4 regions of the Bradyrhizobium australafricanum genome follow, and region 3 is predicted to be linked to each of the others. Evidence: predicted binding sites of a transcription regulator. Region 3 holds the regulator's gene; each other region holds the start of a gene.
The links. Region 3 encodes PhoB, which activates phosphate uptake and scavenging genes when phosphate is short. Its sites were predicted from a motif close to TGTCATNNANCTGTCAT; they were not measured.
Positions count from the first base shown of each region.

Region 1: a site for PhoB is predicted at 2,228-2,244, ahead of phnC (phosphonate ABC transporter ATP-binding protein). Genes of this name have one in related genera too.
Region 2: a site for PhoB is predicted at 1,793-1,809, ahead of J6525_RS00305 (DUF47 domain-containing protein). Genes of this name have one in related genera too.
Region 4: a site for PhoB is predicted at 2,371-2,387, ahead of J6525_RS13045 (Orn/Lys/Arg family decarboxylase). Genes of this name have one in related genera too.

Region 1 covers NZ_JAGKJL010000025.1:24,291-29,259, forward strand. The annotation lists gene phnE (phosphonate ABC transporter, permease protein PhnE) at 1-190, opposite strand, end outside; gene phnD (phosphonate ABC transporter substrate-binding protein) at 274-1,206, opposite strand; gene phnC (phosphonate ABC transporter ATP-binding protein) at 1,286-2,101, opposite strand; gene J6525_RS22455 (LbetaH domain-containing protein) at 2,313-2,978, shown strand; gene J6525_RS22460 (alpha-D-ribose 1-methylphosphonate 5-triphosphate diphosphatase) at 2,975-4,147, shown strand; gene J6525_RS22465 (DUF1045 domain-containing protein) at 4,157-4,855, shown strand.
Region 2 covers NZ_JAGKJL010000001.1:58,269-63,237, reverse strand. The annotation lists gene J6525_RS00315 (branched-chain amino acid ABC transporter permease) at 1-732, shown strand, start outside; gene J6525_RS00310 (branched-chain amino acid ABC transporter permease) at 734-1,702, shown strand; gene J6525_RS00305 (DUF47 domain-containing protein) at 1,849-2,493, shown strand; gene J6525_RS00300 (inorganic phosphate transporter) at 2,593-3,597, shown strand; gene sugE (quaternary ammonium compound efflux SMR transporter SugE) at 3,648-3,962, opposite strand; gene J6525_RS00290 (peptide chain release factor 3) at 4,116-4,969, shown strand, end outside.
Region 3 covers NZ_JAGKJL010000048.1:39,148-44,116, forward strand. The annotation lists gene argF (ornithine carbamoyltransferase) at 1-493, opposite strand, end outside; gene J6525_RS32865 (aspartate aminotransferase family protein) at 493-1,701, opposite strand; gene J6525_RS32870 (GcrA family cell cycle regulator) at 2,190-2,702, shown strand; gene phoB (phosphate regulon transcriptional regulator PhoB) at 2,946-3,656, opposite strand; gene phoU (phosphate signaling complex protein PhoU) at 3,802-4,518, opposite strand; gene pstB (phosphate ABC transporter ATP-binding protein PstB) at 4,625-4,969, opposite strand, start outside.
Region 4 covers NZ_JAGKJL010000012.1:13,211-18,179, reverse strand. The annotation lists gene J6525_RS13060 (ester cyclase) at 1-118, opposite strand, end outside; gene J6525_RS47460 (tetratricopeptide repeat protein) at 676-972, shown strand; gene J6525_RS13050 (DJ-1/PfpI family protein) at 1,174-2,325, shown strand; gene J6525_RS13045 (Orn/Lys/Arg family decarboxylase) at 2,432-4,789, shown strand; gene J6525_RS13040 (GNAT family N-acetyltransferase) at 4,808-4,969, shown strand, end outside.

The DNA.
Region 1 (4,969 bases), on a different contig from region 3:
CGAAATTGCCGAAATAGGTGAACAGCGTGCGCAGGTTCACTTCCGCGCCGAACGCCGCGATCACCAGCACCGCGCAGAATGCCGCCGTTGCCAGCGCGGCCTTCAACCGCTTGCGTGCGACGGACTTGCGATAGGCGTCCTCCAGCGTCGCCAGTTGCTGCGCTGGAAGAATGGATACGGCGGTCGCCATCGACGCGTGCCAGTCCGGTTCGGAGTTGAGTGGAGAGAAAGGGCCGGGCTATACGCCCGGCCCTCGTGACCTCAGGCGTGCGATCAGCTCGCCTTCTTGCGCAAACCGTCGACGAACTTGATCAGCTCGATGGTGCCGTCCCAATCCTTGGTGGTGGCGGGATGGAAGCCCTTCTTCTGACCGTCGGACAGACGGTCGAAGGCGGCCTTGTCCTTGGTCGGTGCGTCGAAGAAGGCCTTTGCGATCGCAGCCTTCAGGTCCTCCGGAAGATCGGTGTTGTACGCATAGGGGCCGTTGATGATCAGCGCCGACTTGTGGATAATGCGGAAGTCATCCTTCTTCATCGCCGAGCCGTCGGCATTCTTCAGCATGCCCTTGGTCAGCATCTGGGCGAGCGTGGAATCGTCCTCATTGGTCCACTGGTTGGCGGCCACATCAACGGTTCCCTGCGACAGCGCCAGAACGGCGTTCTCGTGGCTGCCGGTGAACACGACCTTGCCGAAATAGCCTTCGGCGTTCGCGATGCCCATCTTGTTCAGTTCGAAGCGCGGCACGTTGTTGCCGGACGTCGAGTTCGGATCGACCAGGCCGAGATTCTTGCCTTTCAGGTCCTCGACGGTCTTGTACGGGCTCGACGCCTTGACGAAGAACACCGAGTAATAGCCGGTGGAACCGTCGGCGTTCATATCGTTGGCGAACGCGTCGGTCTTGACGCCGGTCAGGCGCGCGCGAGAGAACGAGGCCGAGCCGTAGCTGGCGATCTGGATGTTGCCGGCGCGCTGGCCTTCGATGACGGCCGCATAGTCGTTGGCGATGCGCAGCGTGACCTTCACGCCGAGCTCCTTCGACAGATACGCCACGAACGGCGTCCAGCGCTCGGTGACGCCGGAGGCGTTCTCGGCCGGCACCACCGCGAAGGTGAGCTCCGGGTATTTTGCTTTCCAGTCCTGCGCGGAGGCCGAACCGGCAAACGCCAGCGCGGCGGCGCCAGCCAGAATGATGCGACGAGTGAACATGACTACCCCTCTTTTGTAGTAGTTGCACCTGTTGGCCGGGCAAAATGCCCGGCCTCCCAGATTGAAAAATGCGCGACGCTCAGGCCGCGGCTGCGGTGCCGAGTGCCGGCGCAGTTGCACCGTCGGGCGCGGGCAGCGGTGCTGCGCCGATGACGTCATTGGCCTCGAGGTCATAGAGCTCGCGGGCGATATGGTCGGTGAGCGCCGCGGGGGCGCCATCGAACACCACGCGACCCGCGGCCATGCCGACCAGGCGGTCGCAATAGGTCCGCGCCAGGTCGAGCGAGTGCAGATTGCAAAGCACAGTGATGCCGAAATGCTTGTTGATGCGCAGCAGCGCGTCCATCACGATCTTGGTGTTGCGCGGATCGAGCGAGGCGATCGGCTCGTCGGCGAGAATGATGTCGGGCTCCTGCACCAGCGCGCGGGCGATCGCGACGCGTTGCTGCTGGCCGCCGGAGAGCTGGTCGGCGCGCTGTGCCGCCAGCTGGGCGATGTCGAATTGCTCGAGCGCCGACAGCGCGAGCGCCCTGTCCTGCTCCGGCCAGACCTGCGCCAGCGAGCGCCATGACGGAATCTGGGCCAGCCGGCCCATCAGCACGTTGGTCAGCACGTCAAGGCGGCCGACCAGATTGAACTGCTGGAAGATCATCGCCGAGCGCGCGCGCCACCGCCGCAGTTCCTTGCCGCGCAACGCGGTGACGTCGGTGCCCTCGAACAGGATACGGCCGGAGGTCGGATCGGCGAGACGGTTGATCATCCGCAGCAGCGTCGACTTGCCGGCGCCGGAGCGGCCGATCACGCCGACAAAGCTGCCCGGCGCGATCGAAAAGGACGCGTCGTCGACTGCGGCTTTCGTGCCGAAACGGCACGTCAAACCTTCCACCACCAGCATGTAATGCTCCAACCGCGCCTCGTTGGGCCATCGCTATCCCCGGCGTTTTACAGTTATGTGACGACGGCGCTGCGGTGCGGCGATCGTCCACACCCCTCCCTTGTCGCTCCCTTGCCGTCATCGCAACGTCATGATGTTGTCATCAAGCATCCCGATGACGAGCGCGCATCCCCCGGAAGCCCAAGATTCTTGAAGATTTGCGGAGGCCCTGATGGCCGGAAAAACACTCTCGGTTGTGCCGACCGTCGACCCGACCGCGTCGGTCCGTGAGAGCAAGCTCGGCAAATATACCGAGGTCGGCGCGCGCACGATCCTGCTTGAAGTCAGCATGGATGACTATTCCTACGTCGTGAACGACAGCCAGATCACCTACACCTCGATCGGCAAGTTTTGCTCGATCGCGGCGATGACTCGCATCAACCCCGGCAACCACCCGATGCATCGCGCGGCTCAAGCGCATTTCACCTACCGCGCCAGCGCGTATTTCCCCGGAGAGAGCGACGACACCGACGTCTTCAACTGGCGACGTGCGCATCACGTGCATATCGGCCATGACGTCTGGATCGGGCACGGTGCGATCCTGTTACCAGGACGGAACATCGGAACCGGCGCTGTCGTCGCCGCCGGCGCGATCGTGACCAAGGACGTTCCCGCATACACCATCGTTGCCGGTAATCCGGCTCGGCCGGTGAAGCGGCGCTTCTCCGAGACGATCGCCGACCGCCTCGCCGCGCTCGCATGGTGGGACTGGGATCACGAGACGCTCCGCCGCGTCCTGCCCGACTTTCGCAAGCTCGCGGTCGAGGAATTCCTCGACAAGCATGAGGCCATGGCCGTATCCCAATCGCAAGCCAAACAACGGAGCGCCGCATCGTGACGGACATTTTCATCGAGGGCGGGCGCACGCTGGTTGACGGCGCCTTGGTCGAGACCTCGCTGCGGACCGCAGGCCGCGACATCGGCGCGCTCGACGCCGAGCAGGATCGCGCCGTGCTTCACATCGATGCCAGCGGCCTCCTGGTGCTGCCCGGCATCATCGACCTGCACGGCGATGCGTTCGAGCGGCAGATGATGCCGCGCCCCGGCGTCGACTTCCCGACCGACGTGGCGCTGATCGACAGCGACCGGCAGGCGATCGCCAACGGCATCACCACCGTGTTCCATGGCACGACCTGGTCGTGGGAGCCCGGCCTGCGCAGCGCGGAGAATGCGCGCAAGCTGCTCGACGCGATCGAGGCGCTGCGGCCGCAGCTCGCCGCAGATACGCGCTTCCATCTGCGCCACGAGACCCACAATCTCGAGGCCGAGGCCGAGATCATTCAATGGCTCGGTGAAGGCCGCATCGACCTGTTCGCCTTCAACGACCACAGCAACGTCAAGCCGAAGAAGCGCAACCAGCTCGCCGAGCGCACCGGGCTCTCCGTCGAGGCCGTCAACGACATGCTCGACCGGATCGTGGCGCGCCGCCCCGAGGTGCCCGCCTCGATCGCGCGACTGGCCGCTGCCGCGCGCGCGGCCGATATCCGCATGCTATCGCACGACGACAACAGCCCGGCGATGCGCCAGGAGTTTCGCGCGCTGGGCGCCACGATCGCCGAATTCCCTGTCAACGAGGAGACCGCGCGCGACGCTGCGGCCGCGGACGACTTCATCGTGTTCGGCGCGCCCAATGTGGTGCGCGGCGGCAGCCATACCGGCTGGACCAAGGCATCCGACATGATCGCACAGGGCCTCTGCTCGGTGCTGGCGTCCGACTACTACTATCCGGCGCAGCTGCTCGCGGCGTTCCGCCTCGCCGACGACGGGATCCTGCCGCTCGCCAGGGCCTGGGACCTGATCTCGTCGGCGCCGGCCCGCGCGGCCGGGCTCGCCGATCGCGGCGTGCTCGCCGCGGGCCGCCGTGCCGACATCATCGTCGTCGACGACAAGGTGCCGCTGCGGCCGCGCATCGTCGCCGTGATAGCGGCCGGACGGCTGGTGCACCTGGCGGACGCGAGCTGCCTCGTTCATTCGCTCGCGCCGCGCAAGACGGTTGCGGCGGCGTAGCTCAGTCCCATGGCCAACACTCCGCGCTACGCGATCTATTATGCGCCGTCACCCGACAGCGCGCTGCACCGCTTCGGTTCGACGCTGCTCGGCTACGATTCCCTGTCAGGCGACGACCTGCCGTTTCCCAACGGCGTCACGTCCGACTGGCGCGAGGTCACCGAAGATCCGCGCAAGTATGGATTCCACGCCACGTTGAAGGCGCCCACCGCGCTCGCCGACGGTCGGAGCGAGGCCGAGCTTCTCGATGCCTGTGCCGCCTTCGCCGGCCGCGCGCGGCGCATTCCGGTGATCGAACCGGTGGTCGATGCGATCAGCGGCTTCATCGCGGTGATCCCGGCCAGCCGCTCGGATGATCTGCAGCAGCTTGCCGCCGATTGCGTCACCGAATTCGACGCGTTCCGCGCGCCGCTGACGCCGGAAGATCGCGCGCGCCGCAGGCCAGAGAAACTCACCGCGCGGCAGTGCGACTATCTTGACCGCTGGGGCTATCCCTACGTCATGGAGGAGTTCCGCTTCCACATGACGCTGACAGGGCGGCTGAGCGACGAGCGGCGCGGCCCGATCGTGGCGCAGCTGCGCTCACGGTTCGCGGCGGTCGACCTCGCGCGGCTCGCAATCGACCGCATCGCGCTGTTCAAGCAGACCGACAGCGCATCGCGCTTCCGCATCATCGGCAGCTGGCCGTTGCGGGCTGATCGGGATTAGGCCTCACACACCGGTGTCGTCCCGGCGAAAGCCGGGACCCATAACCACCGTCGGTAGTTGTTCAAGCGAGCTGCGGTCCCAGCATCGTCCCACAACCAACATTCGTGGTTATGG
Region 2 (4,969 bases), on a different contig from region 3:
ATGGGCGCCTTCGTGGCGTATTTCCTGCTCAACCTGGGCGGCATCAATTACTGGTGGGCGCTGATCATCGCACCCGTCGTGGTCGGCATCTTCGGCATGATCCTCGAGCGGACCATGCTGCAATGGCTGACCGGCCTCGATCATCTCTACGGACTGCTGCTGACCTTCGGCATCGCGCTGATCGTGCAGGGCGTGTTCCAGAACTATTTCGGGTCCTCGGGCCTGCCTTACTCGATCCCGGATCAGCTCAAGGGCGGCGTCAATCTCGGCTTCATGTTCCTGCCGATCTATCGCGGCTGGGTCGTCATCTTCTCGCTCGTGGTGTGCCTTGCCACCTGGTTCCTGATCGAGAAGACACAGCTCGGCGCCTACCTGCGCGCCGCAACCGAGAACCCGACGCTGGTGCGGGCGTTCGGCATCAACGTGCCGCGCATGATCACGCTGACCTACGGGCTCGGCGTCGGTCTTGCCGCGCTCGCCGGCGTGCTGTCGGCGCCGATCAACCAGGTCCGCCCGCTGATGGGCGCCGATCTCATCATCGTGGTGTTCGCGGTGGTCGTGATCGGCGGCATGGGCTCGATCATGGGCTCGATCATTACCGGCTTCGCGCTCGGCGTGATCGAGGGACTGACCAAGTATTTTTATCCCGAGGCCTCCAACACCGTGGTGTTTGTCCTGATGGTGGTGGTGTTGCTGGTGAAGCCAACGGGACTGACGGGACGGGCGGCTTGATATGTCAGCATTGACCGACGATACACTTCCGATCACGCCGCGCGCGATGCGCGACGAGATGATCGTATTCGCCGCGATGGCGCTGCTGCTGGCGATCGTGCCGTGGACGGGGATCTATCCGTTCTTCGTCATGCAGGCGCTGTGCTTCGCGCTGCTCGCCTGCGCCTTCAACCTCCTGATCGGCTATGGCGGCCTGCTGTCGTTCGGCCACGCGATGTTCCTCGGCACTGCCGGCTACGTCTCGGCCCACGCGTTGAAGGTGTGGGGGCTGACGCCGGAGCTCGGCATCCTGGTCGGCACCGCGGCCGCGGCCTTGCTCGGCCTGGTCACCGGCTACATCTCGATCAAGCGGCAGGGCATCTATTTCTCGATGATCACGCTGGCGCTGTCGCAGCTGCTTTACTTCCTCTATTTGCAGGCGCCGTTCACCCATGGTGAAGACGGCATCCAGGGCATTCCGCAAGGCCACCTGCTCGGCATCTTCGATCTCTCGAAGCCGCTGGTGCTTTACTATGTCGTGCTGGTCGGCTTCCTCGCCGGTTTCCTGCTGATCTACCGCACCATCAACTCGCCGTTCGGCGAGGTGCTGAAGTCGATCCGCGAAAACGAGCCGCGGGCGATCTCGCTCGGCTACAAGACCGACCAGTACAAGCTGCTCGCCTTCATCCTGTCGGGCACGCTGGCGGGCTTTGCCGGCTCGCTGAAGGTGTTCGTGGCGCAGAATGCCTCGCTCACCGACGTGCACTGGTCGATGTCCGGTGAAATCGTGCTGATGACGCTGGTCGGCGGTCTCGGCACCATCTTCGGCCCGGTGGTCGGCGCCTTCGTGATCATCGCCATGCAGCAATATCTCGCCGGTTTCGGCCAGTGGGTGACGGTGATCCAGGGTGTGATCTTCGTGGCCTGCGTGCTGCTGTTCCGGCGCGGCCTGGTCGGTGAGCTGGCCCATTTGTTGCGGCGGTCGCTGTAGGGCAGGTCTCGGCGACTTTCGGCCGACTTTAGCGGTGGACGACCGCCCGCTCGGGCGGCCGTTTCAGGTTTTTTCTCCGCCAGATGCTCTATGACAGTTCTGTGACAGTCGCTAAAAGGGCTGTCCCGGAATGATGGAACTGAGACATGCTGCGGTGGTTTCGCGCCTTCCTGCCCAAGGAAGAGCGGTTTTTCGACCTGTTCGCCCGACACGCCCGGACCTCCGTGCAATGCGCATTGGCGTTGCAGGACATGCTGAAGGGCGGGGAGGAGACTCCGGTCTTTTGCCAGCGCGTCAATCAGTTCGAGAACGACGCCGACAGCGTCACCCGCGAGGTCCTGACCGCGGTTCGCCGCACCTTCATCACCCCGTTCGATCGTGGCGATATCAAGAACCTGATCACCTCGATGGACGACGCGGTCGACCAGATGCAGGCGACCGCAAAGGCGGTCATGCTGTTCGAGGTGCGCGAGTTCGAGCCGCCGATGCGCGAGATGGGCGGCCTGATCGTCGAATGCGCCAATCTGGTCGGCCGCGCGCTGCCCTTGCTGCAGTCGATCGGCCACAACGTCTCGATGCTGACCCAGATCACCGAGGAGCTGACCAAGCTCGAGGGCCGGGTCGACGATCTCCAGGATATCGGGCTCAAGGAGCTGTTCCTGAAGCACCGCGACGCCAACACGATGGACTACATCGTCGGCGCGGAGATCTACGACCATCTCGAGAAAGTGGCCGACCGTTTCGACGACGTCGCCAACGAGATCAACTCGATCGTGATCGAGCAAGTCTGAGCATGATCGGGAAAAGTGTGATGCGGTTTTCCCTGCGACAAACGCGAAGCGTTTGCGCGGCGATCATGCTCAACAGAGCACAATAGAGCGGGGCATCACGTGGACGCCACGCTGGGTCTTCCAATTCTGACCATCCTGATCGCGGTCGCGCTGCTGTTCGACTTCCTGAACGGCCTGCACGACGCCGCGAACTCGATTGCGACCATCGTCTCGACCCGCGTGCTGCGGCCGCAATATGCGGTGTTCTGGGCGGCGTTCTTCAACTTCGTCGCGTTCCTGGTGTTCGGCCTGCACGTTGCCAACACGATCGGCACCGGGATCATCGAGCCGTCGGTGGTGGATGCGACCGTGATCTTCGCAGCATTGGTCGGCGCGATCGTCTGGAACGTGATCACCTGGGCGCTGGGCATTCCGTCGTCGAGCTCGCACGCGCTGATCGGCGGCCTGGTCGGCGCCGGCATGGCGAAGGCGGGGATTTCGGCGGCGGTGTGGAGCGGGCTCTCCAAGACCTTGCTCGCGATCGTGCTGTCGCCGCTGGTCGGCTTCCTGCTGGCGCTGGTGCTGGTCGCGATCGTGTCCTGGCTCTCGGTGCGCTCCACGCCGTTCGCGGTCGATCGCGCATTCCGCATCCTGCAATTCGCCTCGGCGTCGCTCTATTCGCTCGGCCATGGCGGCAACGACGCGCAAAAGACCATGGGCATCATCGCCGTGCTGCTGTATTCGCAGGGCCATCTCGGCGACACCTTCGAAATTCCGTTCTGGGTGGTGCTGGCCTGCCAGGGCGCGATGGCGCTGGGTACCCTGATGGGCGGCTGGCGGATCGTCCGCACCATGGGGCTGCGGATCACCAAGCTGACGCCGATGCAGGGTTTCTGCGCCGAAACCGGCGGCGCCGTGACGCTGTTCATGGCGACCTATCTCGGGGTTCCCGTATCGACCACGCACACCATCACGGGCGCCATCGTCGGCGTCGGCGCCGCACGGCGGCTTTCCGCCGTGCGCTGGAATGTGGCGAGTTCGATCGTCTACGCCTGGGTGATCACGATCCCGGCGTCGGCCGCGGTCGCAGCCGCGAGCTATTGGGCGGTGCAGATTCTGAAGTAGCGTTTTCGAGCGAGGTTCGCGTTAAGAAAACGCGTCCCAAAAAGGAGTAATCAGCCGACCAGCTTCAGCCCGACGATGCCGGCAACGATCAGTCCGATGCTGGCAAGCCGCATCGCGGTCGCGGGTTCGCCGAGCAGGATGATGCCGAGCGCTGCGGTGCCGACCGCGCCGATCCCGGTCCAGACCGCGTAGGCGGTTCCAATCGGCAGCGTCTTCAGCGCGAGGCCGAGCAGGATCACGCTGCCGGCCATCGCCGCCAGCGTCAGCACCGACGGCACCAGTCGGGAGAAACCTTCGGTATATTTCAGCCCGATCGCCCAGCCGATCTCGAGCAGGCCAGCGGTGAACAGAATGGTCCAAGCCATCACGAACCCTCCAGATAAGGCAGGGTCGTCCCCGCGAATGGTATGGTGAGGAGAAGGTCGTCCTTCCGGTGCCTATATGGGGATGGTGCGGCCGTTCCGCATTGCGACAAAACGCCCTTGATTGCGCCCGTTTTCCCTGCCAAATGCCCCGCCATGTCCGACATTTCAGTTTCAGCCGAATCGCCGTCCCGCTCGCCGCTTTCAGAGGAAGTGGCGCGACGGCGCACCTTTGCGATCATCTCGCACCCGGACGCCGGCAAGACCACGCTGACGGAAAAGCTGCTGCTGTTCGGCGGCGCCATCAATCTCGCGGGCCAGGTCAAGGCCAAGGGCGAGCGGCGCAACACGCGCTCGGACTGGATGAAGATCGAGCGCGAGCGCGGCATCTCGGTCGTCACCTCGGTGATGACCTTCGAGTTCAACGACCTCGTGTTCAACCTCTTGGACACGCCGGGCCACGAGGACTTTTCGGAAGATACCTATCGCACGCTGACCGCGGTCGATTCCGCGGTGATGGTGATCGACGCCGCGAAAGGCATCGAGGCGCGCACCCGAAAGCTTTTCGAGGTGTGCCGGCTGCGCGACATCCCGATCATCACCTTCATCAACAAGATGGACCGCGAGAGCCGCGACACGTTCGAGCTTCTGGACGAGATCGAGAAGACGCTGGCGCTCGACACCACGCCGATGACCTGGCCGGTCGGCCGCGGCCGCGACTTCCTCGGCACCTATGACGTCGTCAATGGCGGCGTGCGGCTGCTCGAGGGCGGCGGAGCCAAGACCGGCGCCACGGAGCAGATCGACATCGCCGATCTCGGCAAGCGCAATCCCAATCTCGACGTCGCCGAAGTCAAGGACGAGCTCGCGCTGGCCTCGGAAGCCTGCAAGCCGTTCGAGCTCGCTGCGTTCCGCGAGGGCCATCTGACGCCGGTCTATTTCGGCAGCGCGCTGCGCAATTTCGGCGTCGGCGATTTGCTCGAAGGCCTCGGCAAGTTCGCGCCGGCCCC
Region 3 (4,969 bases):
TGTTGTCGTCGCCGGTCCAGGCCACGGTCTTGCCCTCGATCGAGCCGCGATTTTCCTCATAGGTCATGAGGTCGGCCATCACCTGGCAGGGGTGCGAGCGCCGGGTCAGGCCGTTGATGACGGGAACGGTGGCGTGCGCCGCGAGCTCGAGCAGCGCGTCATGGTTGAGGATGCGGATCATGATCGCATCGACATAGCGCGACAGCACGCGCGCGGTGTCAGCGATGGTCTCGCCGCGGCCGAGCTGCATCTCGGCGCCGGTCAGCATGATGGATTCACCGCCGAGCTGGCGCATGCCGACGTCGAACGACACCCTTGTGCGGGTCGACGGGCGCTCGAAGATCATCGCCAGCGTCTTGCCTTCGAGCGGCTTCCTGCCCTTCTCATGCGCCTTCAGCTTCGCCTTCATGGCGGCTCCGGCGGACAGCATGTTGCGCAGCTCGCCGAGCGGCAGCTCGTTGATATCGAGGAAGTGACGGACCGGCTTGCTCATTATCCAGCCACCTTCTTCGGCTGCGCCGCCGACAGCACAGAGCAGGCGCGCTCGAGCGCGGTGATCGACTGGTCGATCTCGGGCTCGGTCACGATCAGCGGCGCCAGGAACCGCACCACATTGTCGCCGGCGCCGACGGTGAGCAGCTTCTCGTTGCGCAGGGCGGCGATCAGGTCGCCCGACGGCACCACCGCCTTGACGCCGATCAACAGCCCCTCGCCGCGCACCTCCGACAGCACGCCGGGATAGCGGTCGACGACGGAAGCGAGCTTCTGCTTGAGCAGCAGCGACATCTTCTGCACATGCTCGAAGAAGCTGGGTTTCAGCATGACGTCGAGCACGGCATTGGCGGCGGCGACCGCGAGCGGATTGCCGCCGAAGGTCGAGCCGTGCGAGCCGGGCGCCATGCCGGCCGCAGCCTGTGCGGTCGCCAGCACCGCGCCGATCGGAAAACCGCCGCCGAGCGCCTTGGCCAGCGACATCACGTCCGGCGTGACGCCGGTGCGCTTGTAGGCGAACAGCTCGCCGGTGCGGCCCATGCCGGTCTGCACCTCGTCGAAGGCGAGCAGCAGGCCGTGCTCGTCGCACAGCGCGCGCAGCGCCTTGAAGAATGCCTGCGGCGCCGAGCGCACGCCGCCCTCGCCCTGCACCGGCTCGATCAGGATGCCGGCGGTGTGCGGACCGATCGCCTTCTTCACCGCCTCGATGTCGCCATGCGGCACCTGATCGAAGCCGTCCATCGGCGGGCCGAAGCCTTCGAGATATTTCGCCGAGCCGGTCGCCGCCAGCGTGCCCAGCGTGCGGCCGTGGAAGGCGCCCTCGAAGGTGATGATGCGGTAGCGCTCGCCATGGCCCTTGGAGAAGTGATAGTGGCGGACCAGCTTGATCACGCCCTCCATCGCCTCCGCGCCGGAATTGCAGAAGAACACGAAGTCGGCAAAGCTCTGCTCGCACAGCCGCGCGGCAAGCACCTCGCCGTCCGGGCTCTTGAACAGGTTCGACATGTGCCAGAGCTTGGTCGCCTGTTCCTGCAGCGCCTTGACCAGATGCGGATGCGCGTGCCCGAGCGCGTTGACCGCGACGCCCGAGGTGAAATCGAGATAGCGGTCGCCGTTGGTTGCGATCAGCCAGGCGCCCTCACCGCGCTCGAAGCCGAGATCGACCCTGGCGAAGACGGGGAGCAGATGCGACGTGGCAGCGTTGGTCATGGCGATCACTGACGGTTTTTAAGCCGACAATTGCCGCTGCGCCTTGACGCCAGCGCAGCAACGGCCAGCTTCGGAAAACAAAACGGCCGCCTTTGCGGGCGGCACGTGGCGGGCATTCTATGCTGCGGTCGGTAAGTGTCAATCGCCACGAAGTGGCCTTCCTGCAATGCGAAACGAGCGCAATCCGGAGCATTCCGGTGCGGTGGAAAAGCCTCATCGCGATGCTTAACTGTGTGGGAACATGTGGACGCACGGCCGCGGACTCTTGCGCCAGAGTCACGCCATATTGTAGCGTTTGGCCTGTCGGGTACGACATCTCGTGCGGCGGTACTGGACCCTCTAAGTAGCCTTCGTGTCTCGCGTAAACGTTCGGGCGCAACACCGTGCCCGGCGAGGGCTAAGGGATTCTGGCCGCAGGGATATTTGTCCAGATTGGCTCGCAGCGCCGCTCCAATGATTGGCCGGCGCTGCGCGAAGGGAAGAATGCGATGACTGTATTGACCTGGTCCGACGATCGCGTCGAGCAGCTGAAGAAACTCTGGGAGTCCGGCCTGTCGGCCAGCCAGATCGCGGCGGAACTTGGCAATGTGACGCGAAACGCCGTGATCGGCAAAGTGCATCGGCTCGGCCTCTCCGGCCGCGCCAAGGCACCCTCCACGGCCGCGCCGCGGCAGCGCAAGGCTCGCCCGGCCCAGCACATGATGCGGGTGGCGCGTCCGGTCTCGCGCGGCAACACCGCGCTGGCGCACGCCTTCGAGGTCGAGATGGAGCCCGATCCGATCTCCTACGACAATGTGGTGCCGATGAGCCAGCGGCTCTCGCTGCTCGAGCTCAACGAGGCCACCTGTCATTGGCCGGTCGGCGATCCCTCGAGCCCGGAATTCTTCTTCTGCGGCGGCAAGGCGCTCGCCGGCCTGCCCTATTGCGCGCATCACTCGCGCGTCGCCTACCAGCCCGCCGCCGATCGCCGCCGGCCGTCGGCGAAACCGCAGATCAAGTGAGCACTCGGGAAAACGACGGAAAACCTCAAAAACAAATCCCCGCGAAAGCGGGGATTTTTTTTGTGTGATCCGTAGCCCGGCTATATCACCAGCGTCGTCCCGGCGCAGGCCGGGACCCATAACCACGAATGGGTGTTGTTAGAAAGCCGTCTGGCCGCGTGCCGATTGCGCTGGCCGCGGCGTATGGGTCCCGGCTTGCGCCGGGACGACGTAGTGTTGCGGTTTATGAATGCCGCATGGCCGTTACGGCTGCGGCTCGGCCTTGGCAAAGCGGTCGTCGAGCGCGTAGCCGGCGCCGCGCACGGTGCGGATCGGATCCTGCTCGCGGCCCGGATTGAGCAGCTTGCGCAAGCGGCCGATATGCACGTCAACGGTGCGCTCATCGATGTAGATGTCGCGGCCCCAGACGCTGTCGAGCAGTTGCTCGCGGCTGAACACGCGGCCGGGATGCTCGAGGAAGAATTCGAGCAGGCGATACTCGGTCGGCCCGAGATCGATCGGACGGCCCGAGCGCGCCACGCGGCGCTTCTCGCGGTCGAGCTCGATGTCGCCGTAGGTCAGCACGGTCGCAAGCCGCTCCGGGCTGGCGCGGCGCAACAGGCCCTTCACCCGCGCCAGCAACTCCGGCACCGAGAACGGCTTGACGATGTAATCGTCCGCGCCGGTGGCAAGCCCGCGCACGCGCTCGCTTTCCTCGCCGCGCGCGGTCAGCATGATGATCGGAAGCTGCTTGGTCTCGGGCCGCGCCCGCAGGCGGCGGCACAGTTCGATGCCGGACAGGCCCGGCAGCATCCAGTCCAGCACCACGAGGTCGGGAACGCGCTCCTTCAGCCTTGTATCCGCATCGTCGCCGCGCCCCACCGTCTCGACATCGTAGCCTTCCGCATCGAGATTGTAGCGCAACAGCGTCGTCAGCGCTTCCTCGTCTTCGACTACCAGAATGCGTGCGCTCATCGGTTTAAGTTCTTTCTCTGTGGTGATCCGTTGCCCAGACGCAAACCGAAACGCTTACTTCCTTGAGCATAGTCCCCGCGGAAACGATTTTTCGCGAGGATCATCCAGTTTCGCTCTTGCCGGTTCCGTGCTTGCCGATCATGCCTCAGTTGCCCGGCACCGTGGTGGCAAAAGTGGTCATGTCGCCCTTCGGGCGCTTGTCGGTGATCTGCTGGCCCTCGATCATGTAGAACACGGTCTCGGCGATATTGGTGGCGTGATCGCCGATCCGCTCGATGTTCTTGGCGCAGAACATCAGATGGATGCAGAACGAGATGTTGCGCGGATCTTCCATCATGTAGGTGAGCAGTTCGCGGAACAGCGAGGTGCAGATCGCATCGACCTCCTCGTCGCCCTTCCAGACGTTCATCGCCGCCGGCAGGTCGTGCGCGGCGTAGGCGTCGAGCACCGACTTGACCTGCGACAGCACGAGGTCGGTCATGTGCTCGAGGCCGCGGATCAACTTCAGCGGCTGGAAATCGCTCTCCAGCGCCGCGACGCGCTTGCCCATGTTCTTGGCGAGGTCGCCGATCCGCTCGAGGTCGGTGGCGACGCGCATCGCGCTGACGATCTCACGCAGGTCGATCGCCATCGGCTGGCGGCGGGCGATCGTCAGCACCGCCCGCTCTTCGATGTTGCGCTGCAGATTGTCGATCTCGATGTCGGCGGCGACCACGCGCTTGCCGAGCGCGACGTCGCGACGGATCAGCGCGTCGACCGACTCGGTAATCATCCGTTCGACCAGGCCGCCCATCTCGGCGACCAGGCGGGTCAACTCCTGCAGGTCGCTGTCGAATGCCTTGGCGGTATGTTCAGAAGCCATCGCTTGTCTCCCTCAACCATGATCCCGGGGATCATGGCTTCGTGTCCTGAATTTTAGCATGACCTGATCGGAAAACCGGTTTCCACTTTTCCGGATCATGCGCCGGTCAACCGAACCGGCCGGTGATGTAGTCCTGGGTGCGCCGATCGCTCGGTGAGGTGAAGATCTTGTTGGTGTCGTCGAACTCGATCAGCTCGCCGAGATACATGAAGGCGGTCTTGTCGGAGACGCGCGCCGCCTGCTGCATGTTGTGGGTGACGATCGCGATCGTGTAGTCCTCGGAGAGCTCCTGGATCAGTTCCTCGACCTTGGCGGTCGAGATCGGGTCGAGCGCCGAGCACGGCTCGTCGAACAGGATCACCTCGGGGCGCACCGCCACGGTGCGCGCGATGCACAGGCGCTGCTGCTGGCCGCCGGAGAGCGACAGGCCGGAGGCGTTCAGCTTGTCCTT
Region 4 (4,969 bases), on a different contig from region 3:
GCCGCCGGCCGTTGTGGCACACATCCTCGTCAACGAACTGACCGAGTTGCAGCCAGTCATGGCGATTCAAACAGGCAATGTAGTTCCGGTAGATCTCGGCGAGGTCCGTTTTCATCATCGATCGTCCTCCTTGCCACGGGTCCAGATGGCCATTGAGCATTTGCGTGTGATTCTAACACCGATGTTAGTTTCGACTCCGATATCCGATGGCGCGAACAAAACACTCAGCCAGCGTGCACGTGAAAGCGCGACGTCCCGAAGAGACAGTGCGATTGCCGCTTCGGCAAACAATTTCTCAAACCGCGCGGAATGTCTCCCGCGATCGGGAGTTAGTGCTTCAGGTCAATAACTGTCCTTGTCAAATCGGGAGGCGTACATGATCAAGTCACCGATGATGCTTGCGGCATTTCTGACAGCGCCGATCATTCTGTTCCCACCGCAGACCGCCATCGCGGCTGGCGGAGGTGGCGGCGGTGGTGGTGGTGGCGACCCATACGGGTCGAGCTACGGCACTCCCGCGCCGTCCTATCCCCAGCAGAAGGACAGAAAGACCACGCACAAGGTAAGAAGCCCGTCAAGCAGTCCGGCTTCGAAGACCCGGCATTCCGCGACGGCTATCGCGCGGCCTATGCGACAATCTACGAACGCAACGACTACGCCGCCGCGATCGATCAGTTGCACGCACTCGGCCGCGATGATCAGCCGAACGTCGCGAACCTGATCGGCTACTCCTATCGCAAGCTCGGCGACTACAAGCAATCGCAGGTCTGGTACGAACGTGCGCTCAAGGCCGATCCGAACCACGTCCTGACGTGGAACTACTACGGCCTGTGGCAGATCGAACAGGGAAACCGCGACCAGGCGCAGTATCATCTGCAGCGGATCGCCGAGATCTGTGGCACCGAATGCGAGGAGTATCGGACGCTGGCGGCGGCACTGGAAAAGCCGCCGGGTACGAACCTCGTCTACTGAGCGCGTCGCGTAGCCCGCATGAGCGGAGCGACATGCGGGGAAGGACCGGCCCCGGATGTCGCTGTCGCTCGTCCGGGCTATGCCTGTGAGCCGCATTGTTCGCGTGTCCGTTTTTGCGGGAATTTCGCCGTTTTGGTCGACGTGGCCGGCGAGTAGCTTGCGTGCCGGGCGACGCACGCGGATACGTTGAGATCGATCATCATGACCTGGCGGCTTCTCGCGTGGAGCGGCATCGCCGTTGCCGCGCTGGTTCCAATCATTGGCGGCATCTGGCTCTTCACCCTGCCCGCCGCATCGGCGTTCCGGGTTCCGCCTCCGATCGCCAAGGCCGAGCAGGATGCAACGCTCGCGGCGCTGAAGCCGCCGAAGCGGTCGCGCCCCCTGATCGCGATGCTCGGCATCAACGACATGACCGAGACCACCGACTATCTGATGCCCTACGGCATCCTCAAGCGCGCCGATGTTGCCGATGTCGTCACGCTGGCGACGGGACCCGGTCCGGTCGCGCTATTCCCGGTGCTGAAGGTCGAGCCTGATGCGACCATCGCCGCATTCGACGCCGCACATCCGGACGGCGCCGACTACGTCATCGTGCCGGCGATGAGCCGCGACGACGATCCGGCGGTCATGCAATGGATCCGGCAGCAGGCGGAGAAAGGCGCTGTGATCGTCGCCGTCTGCGCCGGCGCCAAGGTGCTCGCCTCGACCGGCCTGCTCGACGGCAGGCGCGCCACCACGCACTGGTTCTACCTGAAGAACTGGCGCAGCAAACATCCCGCCATCCAATACGTCGCCGACCGCCGCATCGTGGTCGATCGCGGCGTCGCGACGACGACCGGGATTTCGGCCTCGATGCCGATGTCGCTGACCCTGATCGAGGCGATCGCCGGCCGTACCAGGGCTGAGGCCGTCGCGCGCGAGATCGGCCTGCCCGGCTGGGACGCGCGGCATGACAGCAACGCCTTCAAGTTCACGCGTCCCTTCGCGCTGACCGCCATCCGGAACGCGCTGGCGTTCTGGAACCGGGAACAGCTCGGCCTCGCGCTGGCTCCCGGCGTCGACGAGGTCTCGCTGGCGCTGGTCGCCGACAGCTGGTCGCGCACCTACCGCTCGCATGCCGTGACCTTCGCCGCGACCGGCGACGCGGTGACGACCCGCAACGGCCTGCGTATTTATCCGCAAGTCGTGGCGCCGGATTGGTCCGCAGATCGTCTGCTGCCCGCGGTCGGCACCGCGTCGCCCGCGCAGGCGCTCGACCGGGCGCTCGCCGGGATCGAGACACGCTATGGCCGTGATACGGCGGACTTCGTCGCCATGCAGCTCGAATATCCACGGGCTGACGCCGTGCAGTGAGGGATTGCGTCCCCAACAGCCTATTCGATCCTCCATCGACCCCATTGTCATCTGCCTGTCATGAATTGTGCCGACACGTCAGCGCCGGACCAGTTCGGGGACACGCATGGACTATTTCAAACGCTTCAACTTCCTGTTCGCTGCGCCGGTGTTCGAGGCCGACGACCTCGAGGGCATCCGCTTCAACCAGATCATCGCCGAGATCGAGCGCTCCGGCTTCGAGGTGGTTCGTGCCCGCAAGCTGGAAGATGCCGAGATCGCGGTGCAGACCGACGCCGCGATCGGCTGCATGGTGGTCGATTGGGGCAAGAAGGGCCTTGAGGGCAAGACCGCGGCGCTGATCAACCTGATGCGCCGGCGCGGCCTCGACTTCCCGATCATCCTGTTGATCCGGCGCAAGCGGTTCGAGGACCTGCCGGTCGAGGTGCTCGATTTCATCGACGGCTACGTGTTCCTGTCCGAGGAAACCCCGCCCTTCATCGCCAAGAACCTGATCTCCAGGCTGAAGCAATATGCCGAGAATTTGAAGACGCCGTTCTTCGGCGCGCTGGTCGACTATGCCGAGGAAGGCAACCAGCTCTGGACCTGCCCGGGCCACAATGGCGGCGTGTTCTACAGCCGCAGCCCAATCGGACGGGTGTTCGTCGAACACCTTGGCGAAGCGGTGTTCCGCGACGACCTCGACAATTCCGTGCTCGACCTCGGCGACCTCCTCACCCACGAAGGGCCGGCGCTGCGGGCGCAGAAGGAGGCGGCCCGGATCTTCGGCGCCGAGAAGACCTACTTCGTGCTCAACGGCACCTCGACCTCCAACAAGGTCGCGCTCGGCTCGCTGGTCACCGACGGCGACCTCGTGCTGTTCGACCGCAACAACCACAAGGCCGCGCATCACGGCGCGCTGCTGATCGGCGGCGGCATCCCGGTCTACGTGCCGACGGTGCGCAACGCCTGGGGCCTGATCGGGCCGATGCGCTGGGACCTGCTCGACGAGGGCGCGCTGCGCGACCACATCCGCAAGCACCCGCTGGTCAAGGACGAGAACGCCTGGAAGAAGGAGCGTCCGTTCCGCGTCGCCGTGGTCGAGCAGTGCACCTATGACGGCAGCATCCACTCGGCCGAGATGATCCTCAAGCGGATCGGCCATCTCTGCGACTACATCCTGTTCGACGAGGCCTGGGCCGGCTTCATGAAATTCCACCCGATCTATGCCGGCCGCTTCGCCATGGGACTGTCCGATCTCGGCCCCGAGGCCCCCGGCATCATTGCGACCCAATCGACCCACAAGCAGCTCGCGAGCTTCTCGCAGGCCTCGCAGATCCACATCCGCGACCGCCACATCAAGGGCCAGAAGCGCCGGGTCGAGCACCGCCGCTTCAACGAAAGCTTCATGCAGCACGCCTCGACCTCGCCATTCTATCCGATCTTCGCCTCGCTCGATGTCGGCGCGCAGATGATGAAGGGCCGCTCCGGCGAAGTCTTGTGGGACGACACGATCCGGCTCGGCATCGAGCTGCGCAAGAAGATCCGCGCCGTGAATCGCGAGTTCGAGGAGAAGGAGACGCGCCCCGAGCGGCGCTGGTTCTTCGAGCCGTTCGTGCCGGACCGCGTCATGATCCCCGACGTTGCGCGCGAGAACGGCGTGCACAATGTCGCCTGGGAGACGATCTCGACCGATCAGCTCGCGACCAATCCGTCCTACTGGCAGCTCAGTCCGGGCGAAACCTGGCACGGCTTCCCCGAGCTGACCGCGGGCTTCGCCATGACCGACCCGAACAAGCTCACATTGCTGACGCCGGGCTTCGATCACGCCACCGGGGCCTACGCCGATCACGGCATCCCCGCGCCGGTGGTGGCGCAATATCTCCGCGAGAACCAGATCGTCGCCGAGAAGAACGACCTCAACTCCCTGCTTTTCCTGCTGACGCCCGGCGTCGAGGCCAGCAAGGCCGGCACACTGGTGTCGGGGCTCGTCGCCTTCAAGAAGCTGCACGACGACAACGCGCTGATCGAGGACGTCATCCCCGAATTCTTCCGCCGCCGCCCGCAACGCTATAGCGGGGTGCGGCTGCGCGACCTCTGCGGCGACATGCACCGCTTCTTCCGCGACGGCGGCGTCAGCACGCTGCAGGCCAGGCAATTCCTGCCCGAGCACCTGCCCGAGATCGCGATGTCGCCGCGCCAGGCCGCACAATATCTCATCCGCAACGATGTCGACTATCTGCCGATCGACCAGATCTTCGGCCGCGTCGCCGCGACGCCGTTCGTGGTCTACCCGCCCGGCATCGCCACCATCGTGCCCGGCGAGCGGCTGTCGGAACGCAGCAAGCCGATGATCGATTATCTGAAGATGTTCGAAGCGAGCTTCAATGCGTTCCCCGGCTTCGAGGTCGAGGTCCAGGGCATCTACAAGGAGATCGACGACTCCGGCCGCGTCCGCTTCTACACCTATGTCGTGTCCGAATAGGCGAACGGGCGCAACACAATGGAGAATGATCACAAGATCACCGTCCGCCCGTCCCGCGACAGCGACGTCGACGCCATGCTGTCGATCTACCGCCACCATATCCGCCGCGGCGTCGAGGAAAGCGTCGACGACAGCGGCACGCCGGAGCCCGACGATCTGCGCGACCGCCGCAAGAATCTG